Regions from separate parts of the Rahnella perminowiae genome, predicted to be linked through region 1. Evidence: predicted binding sites of a transcription regulator. Region 1 holds the regulator's gene; each other region holds the start of a gene.

Region 1 (6,027 bases):
GCCGCCTGCTGTTGCTGATGTAAGTGTTCGCGAACCTGAGCCACCTGGCGCTCGCCGAACAGTTCGAGGCGCCGGGCATGAAGCTCAGAAAGCGCTTTTTCACCTTCGGCCTGTTGTTTTTGCAACCGGACAAGGTCTTGCTGAGATTTCGCCTCTATTTCTACCAGCCGCGTAATGCGTTCGGTCAGCAATGCACTTTGCTGTTGTACTTTTTGTTGGAGATTCAGGGCGTCAGTCAGGGCATCTTTCGCCTGTTGAAGTGCCCGTGCCAGCTGTTCGTGCTGGCCGGTCAGCGCCTGAGACTGCTGCTCTTCTTCGTCGCGGGCGGTCAGCCATTGCGAGATGTCAGTGGTGTCATGCAGGGTAAACGTCAGATTCAGCGGCATGCTGAGCTGTTGCCAGTTTGCCGTCTGCGCATTCAGTTGCTGCTGATCCTGCTCCATCTGGATCTGCAGACGTCTTTGCTGTTCTTTCAGGCTTTTGATCTTCGCCGCCAGTTCGATACCGCTGGCTTTTACCGCATCGAATTCAAGCTGCATTTTCTCGACGCGCTGTGCGGTTTCAGAAGGTTTGATCTCCTGATAGTGTTCAACCGCCGGATGCGAGGTCGAGCCGCACAACGGGCAGGCTTTACCGCTTTGCAAATTCGCGCGTTCAGCTTCGAGGCTGACGATCAGCATTTCCTGTTTATGCAGCGTTTTTACGTCGTTGAGATGTTCAAGTTGTGTCTGACATTGCAGGCGGATCTTATCCAGGCGCTGCTCTTCCTCAGCCAGTTGTACCTGATACTGCGCAAAATCTTGGTTTTGTTGCTGCACGCGCTGGTTAAGCTGCGGGAAAAGTTGCGCGAGCGAAAAAAGCTGTTGTCGCACCGGCCGGAGTTGCATCAGTTCTGTTTGCCGTTTCTGTAAGGCTGCCAGCGGATGCTGTTTTTCCAGAGCTGCCTGACGCTGCTGTGCGGCGTTAAGGGCTTCGGTCAGTGCGGTCTGCCGGGTTTGATGCTGGCGGTTTTCTTCATCCAGTTTTTGTCGTTCTGCCGTTATTTGCCGCAGTGTTGTGTTCTGGTCAGCGGCCTGTTTCTGCGATTCACTGACCGCCCGCTGTGTTTCTGCCAGTGATTTGTGCCACTGAGCGATTTCACCGTCCAGCGGCAGGATTTTTTCTTCGATCAGCGTTTGCATCCGGCGCTGTTCTTCGGCCTGCTTCTGACGTGCAGTTTGCGCCTGTTCTGCTGCCTGGTTCAGCGGCGCCATCTGCGCGATCTGCTGTTCCTGTTGCTGTATCAGTTGCGTCAGATGCTGCTGAAGGCGTTGTGACTCTTCCTGACAACGCTGACGGTCATTGAGTAACGGACGCAGTTTTTCCGCCGGTTCACTGCGTGCCAGCTGTTGTAACTGCGGCGCGGCGGCCAGATTTTCCTGCTCAGCGGCAGCCAGCTGCAACTGAGATTGCTGAAGTTTTTGCTGCACCTGTTGCCATTGTTGCAGCCAGTTCAGATCCCGCTGGCGTTGCTGCGCCTGTTGGCTGAGGCTGTTTTCCTGTGCGTTCAGTTCAGCATGCTGTGCCTCCAGCGTCTGGCGTTGTTCTTCGCTGAGCAGTTCGATGCCGGACATGCGCTGATGCAGACCGTCGAGTACGATGCGCGCTTCTTTATGTTGCTCAAAGACGCGCTGAGACAGCCGTCCGTAAATTTCGGTGCCGGTCAGTTCTTCCAGCAATTCGGCGCGGTCGTTGGCATCAGCATTCAGAAACGCGGCGAACTGCCCCTGAGACAGCATCATGGATTTGGTGAAACGGCCGAAATCCAGCCCGGTCAGTGTGGCGATGGCGTCGAGTTTGTCGCGCACTTTATCGGCCAGAATTTTGCCGCCGGCCAGTAACGCCAGCTCGACTTTCGGTGCCTGCAAGTTGCCATCCGGCGAATTTTTAGCTCGACGCTGGCTCCAGAATGCGCGGTAAGCTACGCCTTTAACTTCAAACTCCACCTCAGCCAGCGATTCGGCGGTGTGGCGGGTCATCAGTTCGTTCTGGCTTGGTGTGATGTTCAGACGTGGCGTCTGATGATAAAGCGCCAGACAAATGGCATCAAGCAGGGTGGTTTTCCCTGCCCCGGTCGGGCCGGTGATCGCGAATAATCCGTTGCTGGCGAACGGCTCGGCAGTGAAATCAATTTTCCATTCGCCTTCCAGCGAGTTCAGGTTTTTTAAACGCAGGCTGAGAATTTTCATTGTGCGCTGTCCTCTGCATTCTGAGCGTGCGTGACCTGCTCAACAACCTGAGCAAAAAGAGTGCGCATCCGCGCCTGACGGGGGGCATCAGGGTCTGGCTCCAGCGCCAGCCGCCGTTCAAAGACGTCGCTGACGCTCAGTTCACTGAGGGTCTCTTTTTCCTGCTGCTCAATGCTGCTGATGCGCTGTTCTTTGCTGCGGCGCAACAGGACAACTTCCACCGGCAAATCCGCAGTCAGCGCCTGAATACGCCGCTGAATATCGCTGAGATAATCCTGCGTGGCGACTTCGATATCAAGCCAGACGGGTTTTTGTGCATCACCGCCTTCGAACTGCGCCAGTTGCTTTTCAATTTCCGCCAGCGAGCCTTTGAGTATCTGCATGGGCTGGAAAACAGGAATTTCCAGCGTGTCGATGGCACTGAGCGTTGCCCCGTCGAAATCGAGCAGATACACACTTTTGGCTTTGCTCAGTTCGTCAAAGCTCAGGGCAATTGGCGAACCGCTGTAACGGATGTGGTGAGTTTTTGCGACGCACTGTGCGCGGTGAATATGGCCAAGCGCCACATAATCAACCGGCGGGAACGCCTGCGCGGGGAAGGCGTCAAGTGTGCCTATATAGATGTCACGCACGGAATCAGAAGTACTGACGCCAACGGTGGTCAGATGGCCGGTTGCAATAACGGGCAGCGGTATGCCGAGTTCATCACGCCTGGCCTGCGCGGCCTGCCAGAGCGCGTCATAATGTGCGGCGATGGCTTCCTGCAATGCCAGTTGTTTGTCGCTGCCGGACTGACCGGCCTGACTGGCCAGCAGATCACGCGGGCGTAAAAACGGGATGGCACACAGTACCGCGCCCGGTTTTCCGTCACGCTGACTGAGCACCAAAATCTGTTCAGACAGATTTTCGCCGACAGTGGCAATCACCCGCGTATTCAGGCAGGAAAGTAGCTCGCGTGATTCATTAAGTGTTGCGACGGAATCGTGGTTGCCAGCCAGTACCACCAGCTGACAGCCGGTTTGTTGTAATTCCACCACGAAGCGGTTATACAATTCGCGGGCATAACTGGGCGGTGATCCGGTATCGAAAATATCACCCGCGACAATCACGGCGTCGACCTGATGTTGCTGCACCTGACCGGTCAGCCAGCGCAGAAATGCCTGATGTTCGGCTGCACGGCTTTTGGTGAAAAAGTACTGGCCAAGATGCCAGTCTGACGTGTGGATCAGGCGCATGAGACTCCTGTATGAACCCTGGATGACGACAATGGGGCAAAGTATAAACGTCGGCGGGGGGAGATGTCCCCGATAAATCAGTCCAATTTCAGCGAGATGGCCGCTAATTATCTGTCATATTTGACTGTAATGAACCATTCTTTTCATTCATAAATCTGTCACAAAACTGACGCATAATGGCGCCCGCAATCAAATAAAAGATCGCTAACCTATTGGCAGGACCTACGATGGCTAGACGTATATTGGTGGTTGAAGACGAAGCTCCAATCCGTGAAATGGTGTGTTTTGTACTGGAACAAAATGGCTATCAGGCCGTAGAAGCTGAGGATTTTGATTCAGCGATTGGGCAGCTTGTTGAACCTTACCCTGAACTTATCCTGCTCGACTGGATGTTACCTGGCGGTTCCGGTATTCAGTTTATTAAGCATCTTAAACGTGAGGCGCTGACCCGCGAAATTCCGGTAATGATGTTGACCGCACGCGGTGAAGAAGAAGATCGGGTGCGTGGCCTCGAAGTCGGTGCCGATGATTACATCACCAAACCGTTTTCCCCGAAAGAGCTGGTTGCCCGCATTAAAGCGGTGATGCGTCGCATCTCGCCAATGGCGGTGGAAGAAGTGATCGACATGCAGGGTTTAAGCCTGGATCCCTCGTCTCACCGGGTGATGGCCAACGAACAGGCGCTTGATATGGGGCCGACAGAATTTAAGTTATTACACTTCTTTATGACGCATTCTGAACGTGTTTATAGCCGGGAACAGTTGCTCAATAACGTCTGGGGCACTAACGTTTATGTGGAAGATCGCACCGTAGACGTGCATATTCGTCGTTTGCGTAAGGCGTTGGAAACCAGCGGACATGACAGAATGATCCAGACTGTTCGTGGTACCGGATACCGTTTTTCAACGCGTTATTGAGTCCTCACAGCGGAGAATCTGTGTGCTAGAACGTTTGTCATGGAAACGATTGGCCGGCGAATTTTTTCTCTTTTGTCTGCCAGCGTTAATTCTCGGTATTTTCGTCGGTCATTTCGGCTGGCTCCTGTTTGTGTCGCTGGTTGCGGCACTGGGCTGGAATTATTACAACCAGCTCAAACTCTCTCACTGGCTGTGGCTTGACCGCAGTATTACGCCGCCGAACGGCCGCTGGAGCTGGGAGCCGCTGTTCTACGGGCTTAACCAGATGCAGATGCGCAACCGGCGTCGGCGTCGTGAATTAGGTCAGTTGATCAAACGTTTTCGCAGCGGTGCTGAATCGCTGCCAGATGCCGTGGTGCTGACCACGGAAGAAGGCAATATTTTCTGGTGTAACGGGCTGGCGCAGGATCTGCTCGGTTTCCGCTGGCCGGAAGATAACGGGCAACATATCTTCAACCTGCTGCGTTATCCGGAATTCCGGCTGTGGATCCAGACCCGCGATTTCAGCCGGGCGCTGAATCTGCAACTCAATAATGAGCATTACGTCGAGTTTCGCGTTATGCCTTATTCAGAAGGGCAACTGCTGATGGTGGCACGCGATGTCACACAGATGCGCCAGCTCGAAGGTGCACGGCGTAACTTCTTTGCTAACGTCAGTCATGAGCTGAGAACCCCGCTGACCGTATTGCAGGGATATCTGGAAATGATGGAAGACGCCAAACTGGAAGAACCTTTCCGCACCAAAGCACTGGATACCATGCAGGAACAGACGCGGCGAATGGACGGGCTGGTGAAGCAGTTGCTGACGCTGTCGAAAATCGAAGCTTCAGCGAATATTGATTTGCATGAGAAAGTCGATATTCCGGTGATGCTCGGTATGCTCGAACGTGAGGTGCAAACGTTAAGCAACGGCCGGCATGAGGTGGTGTTTCGCATTAATGACAAACTGAACGTCTTTGGTAATGAAGATCAGTTGCGCAGTGCGGTATCGAATCTGGTGTATAACGCCGTCAACCACACGCCTGCCGGGACGCGGATTGAAGTCAGCTGGCAGCAAACGCCGCATGGTGCGCAATTCCAGATCAGTGATAACGGGCCGGGCATTGCGCCGCAGCACCTCCCGCGCCTGACCGAACGTTTTTACCGGGTCGATAAGGCCCGCTCGCGGCAGACCGGCGGCAGCGGACTCGGGCTGGCGATCGTCAAACATGCGCTCAGCCATCACCACACCAAACTTGAAGTCATGAGTGAAGTGGGGGTCGGTACGCGCTTTATGTTTACGCTGGCACCGAAGTTGATTGTTCCTCCGGAACAGGCCAGCCAAAGCGATGTAAAGGGATAAAAATCAAGCCACAGCAATAAGCTGTGGCTTCTTTTAGCAAATGATCTGTAACCCTTTTTCTTCGATTAATAGCAGTAAAAGCAGGGCGGCACCCGTTGGTTTCGTTTCGTTGCGTTCCCATTTTTGAATACTGTTAGCCGACATATTGATGAGTCTGGCCAGCACACCCTGACTGATTTTTTCTTTCTCACGCAACGCACGAATACGTTCAGCTGAACTTTCGGCAAAGGCTCTCAGCCGCTCTTCCTGAACGGCCTCATCGACAATTTTGTTAATATCGCGCATCGTGGTTTGTGAAACCACGC
Region 2 (6,027 bases), on a different contig from region 1:
AACAGCCGCTGGCAATCAAAAACACCCTGGAAGGGCGTTTCAGCCACGGTGAAGTGAACCTCAGCGAGCTGGGCGAAAAAGCGGACGAAATCTTATCGCGTGTTCAACATGTGCAGATTATCGCCTGTGGCACGTCATATAACTCGGGAATGGTGGCGCGTTACTGGTTTGAGTCACTGGCTGGCATGCCTTGTGATGTTGAGATCGCTTCAGAGTTTCGCTATCGCAAATCTGCCGTTCGTCCGGGCAGCCTGATCATCACGCTTTCTCAGTCTGGTGAAACGGCAGATACGCTGGCCGCGCTGCGTTTGTCAAAAGAGCTGGGTTATCTCGGTTCTCTGGCAGTGTGTAACGTAGCCGGTTCTTCACTGGTGCGTGAATCCGATCTGGCGCTGATGACCAAAGCAGGCACCGAAATCGGCGTGGCATCAACCAAAGCGTTCACCACACAACTGACCGTTCTGCTGATGCTGGTGGCGCGTATGGGGCGCCTGAAAGGGATGAATCCGCAAGTTGAGCACGATATTGTTCACGCGCTCCAGGCGTTGCCTGCGCGTATCGAACAAATGTTGTCGCTGGATAAAACCATCGAAACGCTGGCCGAAGGTTTTTCTGATAAACATCACGCTCTGTTCCTCGGCCGTGGTGATCAGTATCCGATTGCGATGGAAGGTGCGCTGAAGCTGAAAGAGATTTCTTATATTCACGCGGAAGCCTATGCGGCGGGTGAGCTGAAGCATGGTCCGCTGGCGCTGATTGACGCAGATATGCCGGTGATCGTGGTGGCACCAAATAACGAATTGCTGGAAAAACTGAAATCGAATATCGAAGAAGTGCGCGCCCGTGGCGGTTTGCTGTATGTCTTTGCCGATCAGGATGCCGGTTTTACCGACAGTGAAGGCATGAAGATTATCCAGCTGCCACACGTTGAGGAAATTGTCGCACCTATTTTCTATACCGTTCCGCTACAGTTGCTGTCCTACTACGTTGCCCTGATTAAAGGTACCGACGTTGACCAGCCACGTAACCTGGCGAAATCTGTGACTGTCGAATAAGACTGTCCGGTTTCAGCTATGCGATATATAAGCGCCTCCCGGGGCGCTTTTCTATTTTCAGAATGTTTTTGCCTGATTCCCCACTTTCCCGGCAGCCGATCACGATTCTCCCCTCTCAGGCTTCGTAACCCGCCCCGGATAAGGTATAGTTCGCGTTTTTCTGAAGGTACCCCGCTGAATGCTGACCAATTCCTCCATTCGTCTTAACAAATACATCAGCGAGAGCGGAATTTGCTCGCGCCGCGATGCCGATCGTTACATCGAACAGGGAAATGTTTTTATTAACGGCAGGCGTGCCGCGGTAGGCGCTCAGGTATTTGCCGGCGATGTGGTGAAAGTGAATGGTCAGGTTATCGAACCGCGAGATGAAGAAGATCTGGTACTGATCGCGCTGAACAAACCTGTCGGCATCATCACCACGATGGAAGAAGGTGAGCGGGACAACATCCGTGATTTCGTTAACCACAGCAAACGCGTCTTCCCGATTGGCCGTCTGGATAAAGATTCCCAGGGCCTGATTTTACTGACCAATCACGGTGATCTGGTCAACAAAATCCTGCGTGCCGGTAACGACCACGAAAAAGAATACATCGTCACCGTCAACAAGCCGATCACAGACGAGTTTATTGCCGGTATGGGCGCGGGCGTGCCGATGCTCGGTACCGTGACCAAAAAGTGCAAAGTGAAGAAAGAAGCGCCGATGGTGTTTCGTATTACGCTGGTGCAGGGCCTTAACCGTCAGATCCGTCGCATGACCAAGCATTTTGGTTTTGAGGTCACTAAGCTCGAACGCGTGCGCATCATGAACATCAATCTGAAAGGATTGCCGCTGGGCGAATGGCGCGATCTGACCGATGATGAACTGATTGAGTTGTTTAAGCTGATTGAAAACTCCTCGTCTGAAGATAAACCGGCGAAAAAAACGCAGGCAAAGCATACTCAGGCTAAAAAAGCGGTTGTCACAAAACCGGCTGCCACAAAAACAAAAAATACCGAAAAACCTGAAGCTAATTCTGCATCCCGCAAGCGTTTTGCCCAGCCTGGTCGTAAGAAAAAAGGGCGTTAATTTACCTGTTTTTCATTATCTGCCGGTGTAATAACCGGCTTTTCCCGCTTAAAACACCTTCATATTGCCCGGGTGGTTCGAATTGTGAACGGTGTCATAAAACTGTCATATAACGTACATTTTACTGTCACTAAACTGTCCTATTTTCCTCCTGTGCCAAACACTTTAATTAACGTCGACATCAGTCGGGAAGTTTAAAACCACCAGGAGTGGAACATGAAATTGATGCGTAACACCGTCGCCGGTCTTGTAGCAGCGACTTTCTCCCTCACAGCAATGTCTGCTTTCGCTGCCACTAACCTGACTGGCGCTGGCGGCACCTTCCCCGCACCTGTCTACGCTAAGTGGGCTGACGCATATCAGAAAGCAACCGGTACTCAGGTGAACTACCAGGGCATCGGTTCTTCCGGCGGCGTAAAACAAATCATCGCCAAGACCGTTGATTTCGGCGCATCTGATGCACCGATGAAAGAAGAAGATCTGAATAAAAATGGCCTGTTCCAGTTCCCTACCGTGATCGGTGGCGTGGTGCTGGCTGTTAACATCCCTGGCATCAAATCTGGTCAGCTGACACTCGATGGCGCAACGCTGGGTGACATTTACCTCGGTAAAATCAAAAAGTGGAACGACGCAGCGATCACTAAGCTGAACCCGGGTGTGAAATTGCCAGACACCAACATCGCAGTGGTGCGTCGTGCTGACGGTTCCGGTACTTCGTTCGTATTCACCAGCTATCTGGCGAAAGTCAACAGCGAGTGGAAAGACAAAATCGGTGCAGGTTCAACGGTGAACTGGCCAACGGGTCTCGGTGGCAAAGGCAATGACGGTGTGGCCGCATTCGTACAGCGTCTGCCAGGTTCAATCGGTTACGTTGAATATGCTTATGCTAAGCAAAATAACCTGGCTTATACCAAGTTGGTCGATGCAGACGGCAAAGCTATCAGCCCGACGGAAGCCTCCTTCAGTGCAGCTGCTAAAGGCGCTGACTGGAGCAAAACCTTCGCTCAGGACCTGACCAATCAGAAAGGTGATAATGCGTGGCCAATCAGCTCCACCACTTTCATCCTGGTTTACAAAGATCAGCAAGATGCAGCGAAGGGCGCAGAAGTGCTGAAGTTCTTCGACTGGGCCTACAAAAATGGCACCAAACTGACAACTGATTTGGACTATGCCGCACTGCCAGCCTCTGTTGTAGAGCAGATCCGTGCAGCCTGGAAGACCAACATCAAAGACAGCAGCGGTAAAGCACTGTACTAGGAATACCCGTCATACCTGAAGCTGCACCGGCGTTAGCTGCGCTCGTTCACCCGAATCACTTACTTGAGTAAGCTCATCGGGATTCACTTGCTTGCTGCCTTGGTGCAACTCCAATTATTTTGGGTATAGTAACTCTGCTTCATTCCCTCTCCGGCCGGGGAGGGAATTAAATCTGAATTAAAAGAGAGTGGTATGGCTGAATACAAGCCGGCTATCAAGGCACCTGGCAAAAACGGTGACATCATCTTCGGCGCGCTGGTTAAACTGGCAGCGCTGATAGTGCTATTTATGCTGGGCGGCATTATCGTCTCGCTGTTTATTGCTTCTCTGCCGAGCATTGAAAAGTTCGGATTATCCTTCCTGTGGACGAAAACCTGGGATGCGCCGAACCAACAATTTGGTGCACTGGTGCCGATTTATGGCACGGTTGTAACCTCCATTATTGCCCTGCTGATTGCTGTTCCGGTGAGCTTTGGCATCGCATTATTTCTCACCGAGCTTGCACCTAACTGGATGAAGCGCCCGCTGGGGATTGCTATTGAACTGCTGGCGGCTATCCCCAGTATTGTTTATGGCATGTGGGGTCTGTTCGTTTTCGCCCCGCTGTTTGCGCAATATTTCCAGACGCCGGTGGGCGACGTGCTTTCCGGTATCCCGATTGTTGGCGAACTGTTTGCCGGCCCGGGTTTCGGTATCGGTATTCTGGCGGCAGGTGTCATTCTCGCCATTATGATCATCCCGTATATAGCTTCCGTTATGCGTGATGTATTCGAACAAACGCCGGTGATGATGAAAGAATCTGCTTACGGCATTGGTTGCACCACATGGGAGGTGATCTGGCGCATCGTGCTGCCATTCACCAAAAATGGTGTGATTGGTGGCGTGATGTTAGGCCTGGGACGCGCACTTGGCGAGACCATGGCGGTGACCTTCATTATCGGTAACACCTACCAGCTCGACAGCGCATCGCTGTACGCGCCGGGCAACAGTATTACCTCCGCACTGGCGAACGAATTTGCCGAAGCGGAAGCCGGATTGCACACCTCTGCACTGATGGAACTGGGACTGATCCTGTTCGTCATTACCTTTATTGTTCTGGCGCTGTCGAAAATGATGATCCTGCGTCTGGCTAAGAAAGAGGGCCGTTAAGATGACGACACTCGACATGCAAAGTACCCCGGCGCTGCTGGAATCGCGTCGAAAACGTCAGGCGTGGCGCCGTCAGAAAAACCGTCTGGCACTGATGATCTCCATGCTGACCATGGCGTTTGGCCTGTTCTGGCTGGTGTGGATCCTGTTCACCACTATCGTTAAAGGTGTAGACGGAATGTCGCTGGCGCTGTTCACGCAGAACACCCCGCCACCGAATACGGCAGGCGGTGGTCTGGCTAATGCCATTGCGGGCAGCGGATTACTGATTTTATGGGCCACGTTGATTGGTACGCCACTGGGCGTCATGGCCGGGATTTATCTCGCCGAATATGGTCGTAAATCCTGGCTGGCGGAATTCATCCGTTTTATTAACGACATCCTGCTCTCCGCGCCATCGATTGTGGTGGGCTTGTTTGTGTACACCATCATGGTGGCAAAAATGGGGCATTTCTCCGGATGGGCGGGTGTGCTGGCGCTGGCGCTGTTACAGATCCCGATTGTTATCCGCACCACGGAAAATATGCTGAAACTGGTGCCGGACAGCCTGCGTGAAGCGGCTTATGCGCTGGGTACGCCGAAGTGGAAAATGATCTCAGCCATCACGCTGAAAGCCTCTGTTTCCGGCATTATTACCGGGATACTGTTGGCGATTGCCCGTATTGCCGGTGAAACCGCGCCGCTGCTGTTCACCTCGCTCTCCAATCAGTTCTGGAGCACCGACATGATGCAGCCGATTGCTAACCTGCCGGTCACCATCTTTAAGTTTGCGATGAGCCCGTTCGGCGAATGGCAACAACTGGCCTGGGCGGGCGTGCTGCTGATTACGGTTTGTGTGCTGTTACTGAACATCCTGGCGCGTGTGATTTTTGCCCCGAAAAAGCAATAAGTTAATTCATTATTGATGGCAGGCGATAACGGCTGCTGTCACTGTTTACCCGGCGTCGCCACGCGGCGCACGAAAAAGAGAGATGTCTTAATGAGTCGAATGACTGACGCATCCAACAGCAAAATTCAGGTTCGTGATCTGAACTTTTATTACGGCAAATTCCACGCGCTGAAAAATATTTCCCTGGATATTGCTAAGAACGAAGTCACGGCATTCATCGGCCCTTCAGGTTGTGGCAAATCCACGCTGCTGCGTACGTTTAACAAAATGTACCAGTTGTATCCGGAACAGCATGCTGAAGGTGAAATCCTGCTTGATGGCGAAAACATACTGGTTGATAAGCAAGATATCGCGCTGCTGCGTGCCAAAGTTGGCATGGTCTTCCAGAAACCGACGCCGTTTCCGATGTCAATTTATGACAACATTGCGTTTGGTGTCCGCCTGTTTGAGAAGTTGTCCCGCACGGACATGGATGAGCGCGTGCAATGGGCGCTGACTAAAGCCGCGCTGTGGAATGAATCCAAAGACAAGCTGCACCAGAGCGGTTATAGCCTGTCCGGCGGTCAGCAACAGCGTCTGTGTATCGCGCGTGGTATTGCGATCCGCCCTGA
Region 3 (6,027 bases), on a different contig from region 1:
AGAAATCGCGATGGTGGATTACACGTTCAAAGTCCTGATCTGTCTGGTGTTCTTCCTGCCGATGTACGGCATGCTGCTCAACATGCTGCTTAAACGTTTGTCAGCAAAGGGAAACACTCCGCATTCTGCCGTCAGCGTGCATTAAACCCGGTCGCCGGTAAGACACAAATCGCGCCATAATCTGACTTGCATTTGTGGCCTGAATAGGTTGCCATAAAGGCTGTTAAGTCAACATGTAAGCCTGGTGAACAGGCCACTTAAGGAAGCCCGATGCGTAATATCGCGAAAATGATGGGAATGGCAGTACTGATCGCCGGTCTGGCTGCGTGTGACGGTAAGTCGACCGATGCACCGGCCACAGATAAAGGTGCACCGGCGGCCGCAGCGGCGGCGGCGACCACACCAGTCAGCCTGCTGGATGGCAAAGTCACCTTCTCCCTGCCGCAGGGGATGAGCGATCAGAGTGGTAAGCTGGGTACTCAGGCCAATAATATGCACGTGTATGCAGACAGTACCGGCCAGAAAGCAGTGATCGTCATTTTGGGAGATAACACCCCCGAATCACTGGACGTTCTGGCGGGTCGTTTACAGGATCAGCAAAAAGCGCGTGATACCAATCTGCAGGTCGTCACTAATAAATCTATTCAGGTGAACGGCCAGACGTTGCAGCAATACGACAGCGTGATCACTTCTGCCGGTCAGAAAGCCTATTCGTCTATCGTTTTGGGCAAGGTCGACAGCCATTTGCTGACCCTGCAAATTACCCTGCCTGCGGATAATCAGCAGCAGGCACAAACCGATGCAGAAGCCATTATCAGTACCCTGAAAATTCAATAAATTCAGGGGTGATGGAAATATCAGGCGGGGCTCAGGCTCCGCCTTTTTTGCTTTGTGCTGTTACCCAATCTCACAACCCCGCCCGATTGTAATAAAAATGTAACATTTCCGTCATAAATCACAGTCCGTTTGTGCGCGAATAGCTAACATGATGTTCGTTATAGAACACATTGGCCCAGCCATTTCCCCATGGCTCATGATGAGTCGGACCTGATTTATGCCATCGGAGGCATGTATGCTCAGTATCTTTAAACCCGCGCCCCACAAAGCTCCTGTTGATGAGACTCACGTCGATCCGCTGTACCGCCGCCTCCGCTGGCAAATATTTATGGGGATTTTCTTCGGTTATGCGGCCTACTATCTGGTGCGCAAAAACTTCGCACTGGCGATGCCTTATCTGATTGATCAGGGCTTCTCACGGGGTGACCTTGGTTTTGCGTTGTCCGGGATTTCCATCGCCTACGGCATCTCAAAATTCATCATGGGTTCGGTGTCGGATCGTTCGAATCCGCGCGTCTTTCTGCCTGCTGGCCTGATCCTGGCCGCCGCAGTGATGTTATTCATGGGCTTCGTGCCGTGGGCAACGTCAAGCATCGCCATCATGTTTGTCTTGCTGTTTCTGTGCGGATGGTTCCAGGGAATGGGATGGCCACCGTGCGGACGTACTATGGTGCACTGGTGGTCACAGAAAGAACGCGGTGGCGTGGTATCGGTATGGAACTGCGCACATAACGTCGGCGGCGGCATTCCTCCGCTGCTGTTTCTGCTGGGTATGGCGTGGTTTAACGACTGGCATGCGGCGCTGTATATGCCTGCTTTCGGCGCCATCTTGCTGGCGGTATTTGCCTTCATGACCATGCGCGATACGCCGCAGTCCTGCGGTCTGCCGCCGATTGAAGAATACAAAAACGATTACCCGCCGGACTATGTAAAAGAATCTGCTGAGCAGGAACTGACGGCGAAGCAGATTTTCATGCAATACGTTTTGCCGAATAAATTGCTGTGGTACATCGCGCTGGCCAATGTCTTTGTCTATTTGCTGCGTTACGGCATTCTGGACTGGTCGCCGACGTATCTGAAGGAAGTGAAGCACTTCGCGCTAGATAAATCTTCCTGGACGTATTTCCTTTATGAATACGCAGGCATTCCCGGCACCCTGTTGTGCGGCTGGATGTCGGACAAAGTCTTCAAAAGTAATCGAGGCGCAACCGGCGTGTTCTTTATGGTGCTGGTCACCCTCGCGACCGTGGTGTACTGGCTCAATCCGGTCGGCAATCCGGGCATTGATATGGCCTGTATGATCACCATCGGCTTCCTGATTTACGGGCCGGTAATGCTGATTGGTTTACATGCGCTGGAACTGGCACCGAAGAAAGCAGCCGGCACCGCCGCCGGCTTTACCGGACTGTTTGGATATCTTGGCGGCTCGGTCGCGGCCAGCGCCATTGTGGGTTATACCGTGGATTACTTTGGCTGGGACGGCGGTTTTATCGTGATGATTGCCGGTTGTGTGCTGGCCGTTATTCTGCTGCTACTGACCATGCTCAGTGAAAACAAACATAAGGCGCAGCTGGCAAAAAGTGCCTGATATTGGGTTTATCTTCGTCGAAAGGCACCGAAAAGTGCCTTTTTTACGCGCCATCCGGGAGAATGCGCTTGCCCGTTTCATCAAACAATAAAATGCTGGCGGCATTAAACCCGAACCTGAGTGGCGTATTTTTAGCAAAGGAGAGCTGTTTCGATGACTTCATTTTCAGGATATGTTCGCCAAAGCGCGCATAGACCAGCGTGGAATCACCCTGCAATTCAGTGAAAACAACCAAAACCTCAAACGCGTGATCTGTCACTTCATTCAGGCGAAGCAGCTCGGGGCGGATCGCCAGCGATACTGCTTGCCCTTCCCGGACAGCCGTGAATTTATCGCCCAGCGGGAATATCGGCTGGCCCTGAATACTCAGTTGTCGATCAATGACCTGCGCCGGGATTACATTGATTTTCGGCGTACCAATAAAACCGGCGACGAACAGACTGCCCGGGCAATTATAGAGTTCAACCGGCGTGCCGGTTTGCTCAATGTGTCCCTGGTTCAGCACCACAATCCGGTCCGCCAGCGTCATCGCCTCGACCTGATCGTGGGTCACGTAAATCATGGTGTTTTTCAGGCGGGCATGAAGCTGACTGATTTCCTGACGCATCTGCACACGCAGTGCCGCATCAAGATTCGAAAGTGGTTCATCAAACAAAAACACTTTCGGCTGCTGAACAATGGCACGCCCGATGGCAACACGCTGACGCTGCCCGCCGGAAAGATTTTGCGGCAACCGGTCCAGCATGTCATCCAGCCGCAGAATCAGTGCCGCTTCGCTTATGCGCCGGGTGATTTCTTCCGGCGGCGTACGGATATTCTTCAGACCAAATGCCAGGTTCTGCCTGACGGTCATGTGTGGATAGAGTGCGTAGGACTGAAATACCATCGACAGACCGCGCTTTCCGGCGGGCAAATCCGTCACATCGGTTTTTTCAATGTGGATAGTCCCGCCGCTCAGCGTATCCAACCCGGCAATCATACGCAGTAACGTTGATTTACCGCAGCCTGAAGGACCGACAAGCACCAGAAACTCACCGGAATGGATCTCCAGAGACAAATCGGGGATCACGACCGTTTTGTCATAATATTTTTGGATATTTTTTAGCGTTAAGGCTGACATAACGTTGTCCTTTGTAACAAACAAACGGGCGGTTACGCCCCGGCAAGGGCGAGGAGTTTCCCGGTGATTTCAGCTAACAGCGCGTTAGATTGTCGGGTTTCTACGTTGAGCCGCAGGAGCGGCTCGGTATTGGAACAGCGTAAATTAAACCGCCAGTTATCAAATTCCATACTCAGCCCGTCGGTCAGACGGGTGCTCAGCGCCTGGTGTTGGTAATGGTCGCGGACACGGCGGATGGCCTCAGCGGGCTGACTGACTGAGATGTTCATTTCGCCGGATACCGGAAAAAGGGCTTTACGGGCAGCAACCAGCCCGGACATTTTCTGACGACTCTGGCTGAGATGTTGTAATACCAGTAAAGCCGGGATCATTCCGCTGTCGCAGTAGCCGAAATCCCGGAAATAGTGATGGGCGCTCATTTCTCCGCCATAAATAGCGTTTTCACTGCGCATTCTTTCTTTGATAAAGGCGTGGCCAGTTTTGGTTTCGATGGCGATGCCATGACTGGCATTGATAATGTCGCGGGTATTCCAGACCAGACGCGGATCATGAAGGATTTTTTCGCCAGGCGAACGTTGCAAAAATAACGCGGCCAGTAATCCTACAATGTAGTACGCCTCAACATAATCACCCCGTTCATCAAAGATAAAGCAGCGGTCAAAATCACCATCCCAGGCAATGCCTAAATCTGCCCGATGCGCGAGCACCGCATCGCGCGTCGCCAGCCGGTTTTCCGGCAGCATCGGGTTGGGAATACCGTGGGGAAAAGTGCCGTCCGGCTCATGATGAATTTTTATCAGATTCAGGGGAATACTGCGTGCCCGAAAGGCATTTTCCAGCGCATCCAGCGTCGGGCCCGCCGCACCGTTACCGGCATTAACCACCACCCGCAGCGGCCGTCCGAAGGGTAAGGTTAAATAGCTAAGCAGATGATCCAGATAAGCGCTCCGGTTTGAGCGCTGTTGATACGAACCGGGCTGCGCCACCGTCGAAAACAGGTGATTTTCAGCCAGCGCCTGAATATCCTTTAACCCGCTGTCGCTGCTGACCGGCCTCGCCTCCCTGCCCACGATTTTCATGCCGTTATAGTTGTCCGGGTTATGACTGGCGGTAATCTCGATCCCGCCGTCCGCCTGTAAAGAACGGGTGGCAAAATACACCTCTTCACTGCCGGTCATGCCGATATCAATCACGTCCGTGCCCTGATCCATGAGTCCACGCGCAACAGCCAGCTTGAGAGCGGACGACGTCAGACGAATATCACTGCCCAGCACGACCCGCTGCGGGCGGTAAAAAAGGGCAAATGCGCCGCCGATACGATAAGCAATATCGTCATTAAGTTCGGTGCCCAGTACGCCACGAATATCATAAGCTTTAAAACAATTTAATAAGACCATATTTCATCCTGAAAATTGACATCAGTACTTTCGACTTCATGGCGAGCCCCTAAATATCAGGTTGAGCCACGTATAATGAGGGTAAATTCGAGATCGTAGTGAATATTCGGTTTTCCTTCTAATAACAGGCCAGCGGCTACTTCTCCTTTTTTAACAGGATCCTGAGAAATGGTGGTGAGGGCAATTTCATTTCCGGCTCGCGGGATATTATCGAAACCGGTAATGGCGATATCCTGTGGAACCGTTAATCCTGTTTTCCGACAGTAATTCGCCGCGCCTTGTGCAAACCGATCCGACAGGCAAATCAGCGCGGTAATTTCCGGATTACGGGTAAGTAATGCCTTTGCGGCAATTTCACCAAATTCCTCATGGTGACTTGTCTCACAAAGAAAACATTTATTCAGATTTATATTTCCGGCATGGAAAGTCTCCACACAGGCGTTTACCCGGGTGATCATGACGTCATTATCACCGGAAACAGGAACGGTCAGCGGCTTTATTCCTTTACGCCCCTGCAAGGACGGAAAGGAAATAATACCAAATTCGCGGTGCCCTTTTTCCAGCAGGTGATGACAGATTTCATGCATCGCCTTGCGGTTATCAATCGATACACTGCTGTGCGGCGGAATGCGAAAATCTGTTGTCACCACCGGCACCTTTTTCGCCAGCGCCTTGACGATGATCTGATCATTAATATGCGTAGCATTAAGTATGTAGCCATCGACTGCCGTGTTAATGGCACTGATCTGCGGGCCCTGCTTATTATGCAAAGGGATCAGGATGAGGCTGACACCTTCTTTGTCACATTTTGCGGCGATACCCTGCATCAGCTGCACGTCATGACTGTCGGTAAACACGTAACTGAGCGTGTCGTTAAAGATAATGCCAATCGCATTCGATTTACCGGTACGTAATGCCCGCCCCACATTATCCGGGCCATAAAAATTAACCGAGTGAGCATAATCTATAATTCGTTTTTTTAATGATTCTGATAATTTCCCCGGATTATTAAAGGCATTCGACACCGTCGTGTGTGTTACGCCTAATTCCCTGGCAATGGACTTCAGTGTTATCTTACTCAGCGT
Region 4 (6,027 bases), on a different contig from region 1:
TGTGAAAGATTCCCAACAACAACTGCTCCTGTGGGGCAAACCATGACCCGTCCTGCACCGTCTTATAAAGGGCTGACACGTATTGCCTCGCTGGTGTCGCTGTGTGTCGCATTAATCCTGGTTTGCGTCAAAGTTTGGGCATGGGCCGCCACCGGCTCGATTGCGCTGCTGACTTCTGCGGCTGACGGTCTGGTGGATGTGCTGGCCTCAATGGTGACGCTGATTGGTGTGCGTTATGCCGGACGTCCGGCCGATAAAGGCCATCGTTACGGACACGGCAAAGCCGAAGCTGTGGCGGCGTTTGTGCAGGCGCTGTTACTGGGTGGCGCGGGGCTGGTGCTCGGCGGGGAATCCATCGGGCGGATCATTAATCCCGAACCGCTGGCGCAACTCGGTCTGGGCATCTGGGTGATTATCGGCAGTTCCCTGGCCGCGACCGGCCTGGTGCTGATGCAAACCTATGTGGTGAAACGCACCGGTTCAACGGCCATCGCTGCTGACCGTGCGCACTACATCACAGATGTGGCTGTGAATATCGCTGTATTACTGGCGCTGATTTTCGAACGTTACTTTGGCTGGACGCGTTCCGACTCCATCGGCGCGCTGTTGATTTCCTTCTACATGCTCTGGAACGCGCGTGGTATGGCGGCCGATGCCTTAACTCAGTTGCTGGACAGGGAGCTGAGTGCTGACGATCGTAAACGCGTTAAAGCGGCAGTATTAAGTGTGGAAGGTGTGCGTGGCGTGCATGACATCCGCACCCGCAACGGCGGTGACCGTGTGTTTGTCGAGTTCCACCTTGAGGTGGATGGCAATCTGACGGTGGATATCGGACACGATATTGGTGATGCTGCTGAAATGGCGGTCAGTAAATTATTCAAGTCAGCGGATGTGACAGCGCATCTGGAGCCGGACGGGATTGATGACGACAGACTGGATAATATCCTGAGCTGATTGCTTCAAATTCAAGGTTGTGGGCGTCGGCCCACACCGACCAGAGACCCGGTAACGCGCGGGCCTTTGGACTCCGCGCTTTTTAACTGCGCGCTGCCGCTGGAGGCTATGTTTCAGATAGGTGTGTGATAGCCGCAAAATCCCGCCGCTGCGCGGTGCCCTTCGTTCGGGTTACAACCCGCGCAAACAGATGCGCGGTTTTCCACCTTCCCTCCGGCGGTATTTTGGAACCGGGTGATACCTGAAACATAGCCAGCGAGCGGAAGCGCTTGTTGAAAAAGCGAAGGGAGATCCAAGAGGGAAAAAGCACTTTTCCCTCTTGGGCGGTTTCGGCGCAGCGCGTTAAGTGAGCATCGCACGTAAGAAACCGAAAGTTTCTCGATCAGGCGTTCAGTGCAACTGAGAAACCAAAACTTACCCAATCCGGTTTCGAAGGGTTCCAAAGGGACATCTCCCTTTGAAAAACTATCACTTAATCGCCATGGCATCCCGCATCGTATAGAACAAATCCGTCTGGTCGGTCAGACCGACCACATTCGCTGCATGCGGCCCGAACGCGGCGATACGCAGTTGTGTCCCGGTGTGCCCCTGTGAATCCTCTTCTGAGTTGCCGTAACTGATAGTCATCGGCGCACCGTCTTTGGTGGTCAGTGTTTGCGTCAGGCCGGGCGCTTTGGCATCGGTTTCGATAATCTGGCTGGAATGGGCATGATCGGCGGTGACGATAACCAGCGTGTTGCCGTCCTGTCGGGCGAACGCCAGCGCTTTTTGCACCGCTTCATCCAGATCCACTGTTTCCCCGAACTGGCCGCACGGATTAGCGGCGTGATCTTGTTTATCAATCGATGCGCCTTCAACCTGCAGGAAGAAACCGTTCTGATTCGTTTTCAGCAAGTCGATGGCTTTTTCAGTCATAACGGCCAGCGTCGGGATGTCGGCAGTGCGTTGCGGATTGGCTTCACAGGTAACAGCCGGTTTATCAATGTTGCCGTGATAAGTGGCCTTCGGACCCTGCCAGCGTACCGGCATGTTGCCCTCGGAGAACAGGCCAAGAACCGGTTTCTTCTGGTCTGCCTGCGTGACAGCACTGAGCTGCTCCGCGTTTTCCACCCACACGTAACCCTGTGCCAGTGCCTGATCTTTCAGGGATTTACCCTGGAACTCACCGGCTTTAGCCAACTGGCTGAAAGATTTTCTGCCGCCGCCCAGCGTGACGTCTGCGCGGGTTTGCAATAACTGTTCGGTGATCGAACCACGTCCGCCGTTTTCCAGCCCGTTGCTGGCACATTTTTCCGCCGTTTCTTCCGGACCGTAGCACTTACGTGAGGTTACGTGGGCGATTTGCGCAGCCGGGGTTGCATCCTGCAATTCGGCAGTGGAGACGTTGCCGGTGGCCTTGCCTGCGGCTTTGGCGATCTCAAGAATAGTCTGGTGATCTTTACCGTTAACATCTACACCAATCGCGCCGTTATAGCTTTTAACACCTGTCGCCCAGGCGGTGGCGGAAGCTGCAGAATCGGTCACGTAACTCGGTTTCTGCGTTTTCTTATCCAGAGAATAATGGGTGTACTGACCGGTCAGCGGCAGGGCATCGATACCTTTAAAATAGCCGCCAGCGCCTTCTGCATAGTTGCGGGCGGAGGTGATTTCAGAATCCCCCATACCGTCGCCAATCAGTAAAATCACGTTTTTCACCGTTTTGTCTGAAAGTGACGCTTTCAGCGCGGCGGTCTGGTCACCGCTCAGGCGACGCGCGCCACCCGGTTCTGTCAGCACACCTTTTGCTGCGCGGTCAGTCAGCGAGTCAGTTTCAGTGGCGAGGACAGTGGCAGAGGTGGAAAGCAGCAGGGCGGCAGTCACGGCGCGGGCCACAAGAGATACGGATTGTTGCATTGTCAAAACTCCTTTTCATAAATCATCGGAAATAAAAATACACATATAGATATTTTTTGTTACCGGAAGGTTAAGTCAGAGTTGTGACATTTTAATGACAGTGATGGAGAGGATGTTGCTTTACGCCTCCCCTTCGCAGGGGAGGGAGTTATCCGTAGTTTCCTTTTGCGTTTGCAAAAAAAAAGCCCCGATGAACGGAGCTTTTTCACTAAAACGTCAGGGACGCAATTAATTAACCTGAACCGGCATCCCTGAACGCATCTCAATAGCGCGCTGAACCACAGTCTGGTTGACCGCAGGATCCATCGATACGCTGCTTGCGTTACCGGTCAGAGTGATTGGCAGCGGCTGCTGGGAATCAAACTCTTCCTGGTTAGAGGACAGCGGGTTATGGATCTCAATATAACGTTTACCGTCCGGCTCAACGGTGGCTTTCACCGGCTCGTTGATGAACTGAACGCGGGTGCCTTGCGGAACGTTGTCGAACAGCCATTTGATGTCGGCATCACGCAAACGTACACAACCGTGGCTCACGCGCAGACCGATACCGAAGTTGGCGTTGGTGCCGTGAACTGCATACAGACGGCCAACATACAGTGCGTACAGCCCCATCGGGTTGTCCGGGCCAGCAGGGAAGACGGCGGGCAGGAATTCACCACGGGAAGCATATTCTTCATGCATTTTCGCCGTCGGGGTCCAGGTCGGGCCAGCTTTTTTACGCTGAACCGTAGTCACCCAGTTCATCGGGGTGTCTTTGCCCAGTTCACCGATACCGATTGGCAGCACGACCACAGTATTGGTGCCTTTCGGGTAGTAATACAGACGCATTTCAGCACTGTTGATCACGATGCCTTCATGCGGGGTATCAGGCAGGATCAATTGCTGAGGGATAGTCAGCACGGTGCCCGGGGTTGGCAGATAAGGATCAACGCCAGGGTTAGCTTCGAGCATATTGCTCAAACCCATCTGGTATTGCGCTGCAAAATGTTCCAGCGGCAGGCTGCTGCCCTGCGGAACGGTAACTGTGATGTTTTCACCGACCAGACGACCATTATTGGCCGGAAGAGGGTAGACCACAGCAAAAGACGCCTGGCTATATGCAGCAACTGCCAAAACCAGGGTAAGGATTGCGCGAATGCTCATTTTCATATTTTCGTTGGTCGTTAATGCCACACTGGCAGTTGTCAGGATGTTAATTCCCCCCGATCCGATCGTAACCGGCCGGAGGAATAGTGTACTTGCACATAGCACTTGAAAGGGACACGGTATGTGTAACGAATCGCATTTCAGGGCCGCTAATTATAAGGATTTATTTCAAACAGGCCAAAGCTTTCTCATCTTGTTCGAAAAGTTCCCTGCCACAACCGCATTTTTTGCGGCAGCCTGCACATTTTCTTCACATTCCTGACTTTATTTACGGCAAAACGGCACCATGACCAGCGCGGCAACAAACATCCACGCCATGACCTGAAAGATGTCGTTGAACGCCAGTGTCAGGGATTGCGCCGCGACTTTCGCGCCAAATATCCCTTTTGCCATCAGCAATGCCTGAGCGGTGTCCGGCGTCAGGTAGACAATTTTTTGCGCCAGCGAATCTATCATCTCCTGCGCATGATCCCCATAGTGTCCCAGCGATTCGCCGAAACGTGCAGCGTGCACGCGGGTCCAGTCCTGCAGCCAGGTATTCACCGTGGCAATACCAATCGCGCCGCCGAGATTACGCATCAGATTAAACAGCCCTGAGGCGTAGCGCAGTTCCGGCCCCTGAAACGCGGTCAGGGCCATGTTCACACTCGGCACGATGCACAACATAATGAACAGGCCGCGCACCACCTGCGGCCAGAAGAACTGTTCTGCTCCCCAGTAGGTTGTGACCGTCGTCGTCAGCCATAAACTCAGTGCGAAACCGGATAAACCCACCGTAATCAGGACCCGCCGGTCGACACGGCTGATTAATCGGGCGGCGATAATCGTACTGAAGAATTGCCCGACGCCGACCACAAACACCGTTGTGCCAATTTCCAGGCTGTTGAAATCTCGGATGCGGCCGAGGAAAACCGGCGTCAGATATGTTGAGGCATACAGACCAAAACCGACCACCAGATTGAACAGACAGGCAAAGGTGAATGTGGGGTCACGGAAGGGGCTCAGGCGTACGATCGGGTTTTTTGAATAAAAGGATCGCTCGAGAAACAGTACAAAGGCCACCAGCGAGAACCACGCCGAAATCTGGATTTGCGGTTCGCTGAACCAGTTTTTTCGCGGGCCTTCTTCCAGCACATACTCCAGACAACCGAGAGCTATCGCCATCGACAATAAATGTACCCAGTCGATACGTTTAAGCATCGGAAAATCGGCTTTATCCACATGAATAAATAACACGGCGCCGGTGGCAACCAGAGCGCCTGGCAGGATATTGATGAAGAAAATCCATCGCCAGTCGAGTAATTGCGTCACCACGCCACCCACCGTCGGTCCCAGTGTGGGGGCCAGCACGCTGACCATGCCGAGGATCGCCGGGATCAGCGCCTGCTGTTTACCCTGAAACATCGCGAATCCGGTCGCGAATACTGTCGGCACCATCGCGCCGCCGGTAAAACCCTGCAATGCGCGAAAGAAGATCATCGACTCAATATTCCACGACAATCCGCAACCGATGCTGCTGAGGGTAAACAACGCCGCCGATGCGCTGAACAGCCAGCGGGTAGAAAGTGCCTGCGCCAGGAATGCGGAGAAGGGGATCATCACCAGTTCGGCGATCAGATACGAGGTTTGCACCCAACTGATTTCATCTGGTCCGGCGGAAAGCCCGGCCTGCACATCGTTTAACGAAGCGGCGACGATCTGGATGTCGATCAGCGCCAGAAACATACCAAACGCCATAATGCTGAAAATCAGAAACTTGCGTGATGTCGGGTAATCCGCAGGCGAGAGCGTCGCGGCTGGCGTCAGGTTGGCAGACATATTGTGAAATCCCGGAGCTTGTTTGTATGATGGGTATCATATTAATATGATGTTCATCATGCAATGAGTGGAATTAAAAATGAGCGAAGCAACGACAGGAGAAGGGATGCCGGTCCCGGTAGAGAAGGTCAATAAACGATCTAAGCGGATCTTCGTGGTCAGCGGTATTGCGCTGGTGGTAGCCCTTGGCGGTGCGGCATGGTTACTGGCTGCACC

The links. The regulator PhoB, encoded in region 1, activates phosphate uptake and scavenging genes when phosphate is short. The targets are predictions, from matches to a motif close to CTGTCATAAAACTGNCNNAT.
Region 2: pstS (phosphate ABC transporter substrate-binding protein PstS) is a predicted target of PhoB. The motif match lies at 2,213-2,232, and genes of this name have one in related genera.
Region 3: glpT (glycerol-3-phosphate transporter) is a predicted target of PhoB. The motif match lies at 924-943, and genes of this name have one in related genera.
Region 4: phoA (alkaline phosphatase) is a predicted target of PhoB. The motif match lies at 2,929-2,948, and genes of this name have one in related genera.

Annotation. Positions count from the first base shown of each region.
Region 1 covers NZ_JAFMOT010000179.1:58,315-64,341, forward strand. Annotated here, with positions in the region: gene sbcC (exonuclease subunit SbcC) at 1-2,228, opposite strand, end outside; gene sbcD (exonuclease subunit SbcD) at 2,225-3,463, opposite strand; gene phoB (phosphate response regulator transcription factor PhoB) at 3,691-4,380, shown strand; gene phoR (phosphate regulon sensor histidine kinase PhoR) at 4,403-5,722, shown strand; gene J1781_RS14735 (helix-turn-helix domain-containing protein) at 5,756-6,027, opposite strand, start outside.
Region 2 covers NZ_JAFMOT010000165.1:50,708-56,734, reverse strand. Annotated here, with positions in the region: gene glmS (glutamine--fructose-6-phosphate transaminase (isomerizing)) at 1-1,055, shown strand, start outside; gene rluF (23S rRNA pseudouridine(2604) synthase RluF) at 1,234-2,121, shown strand; gene pstS (phosphate ABC transporter substrate-binding protein PstS) at 2,338-3,378, shown strand; gene pstC (phosphate ABC transporter permease PstC) at 3,571-4,527, shown strand; gene pstA (phosphate ABC transporter permease PstA) at 4,529-5,416, shown strand; gene pstB (phosphate ABC transporter ATP-binding protein PstB) at 5,516-6,027, shown strand, end outside.
Region 3 covers NZ_JAFMOT010000157.1:205-6,231, reverse strand. Annotated here, with positions in the region: gene J1781_RS04485 (7-cyano-7-deazaguanine/7-aminomethyl-7-deazaguanine transporter) at 1-145, shown strand, start outside; gene J1781_RS04480 (DcrB family lipoprotein) at 271-837, shown strand; gene glpT (glycerol-3-phosphate transporter) at 1,073-2,425, shown strand; gene J1781_RS04470 (ABC transporter ATP-binding protein) at 2,469-3,545, opposite strand; gene J1781_RS04465 (phosphohexomutase domain-containing protein) at 3,578-4,942, opposite strand; gene J1781_RS04460 (LacI family DNA-binding transcriptional regulator) at 4,999-6,024, opposite strand.
Region 4 covers NZ_JAFMOT010000177.1:1,657-7,683, reverse strand. Annotated here, with positions in the region: gene J1781_RS13175 (cation diffusion facilitator family transporter) at 43-954, shown strand; gene J1781_RS13170 (hypothetical protein) at 1,068-1,397, opposite strand; gene phoA (alkaline phosphatase) at 1,423-2,847, opposite strand; gene J1781_RS13160 (L,D-transpeptidase family protein) at 3,076-3,996, opposite strand; gene J1781_RS13155 (DHA2 family efflux MFS transporter permease subunit) at 4,258-5,811, opposite strand; gene J1781_RS13150 (HlyD family secretion protein) at 5,891-6,027, shown strand, end outside.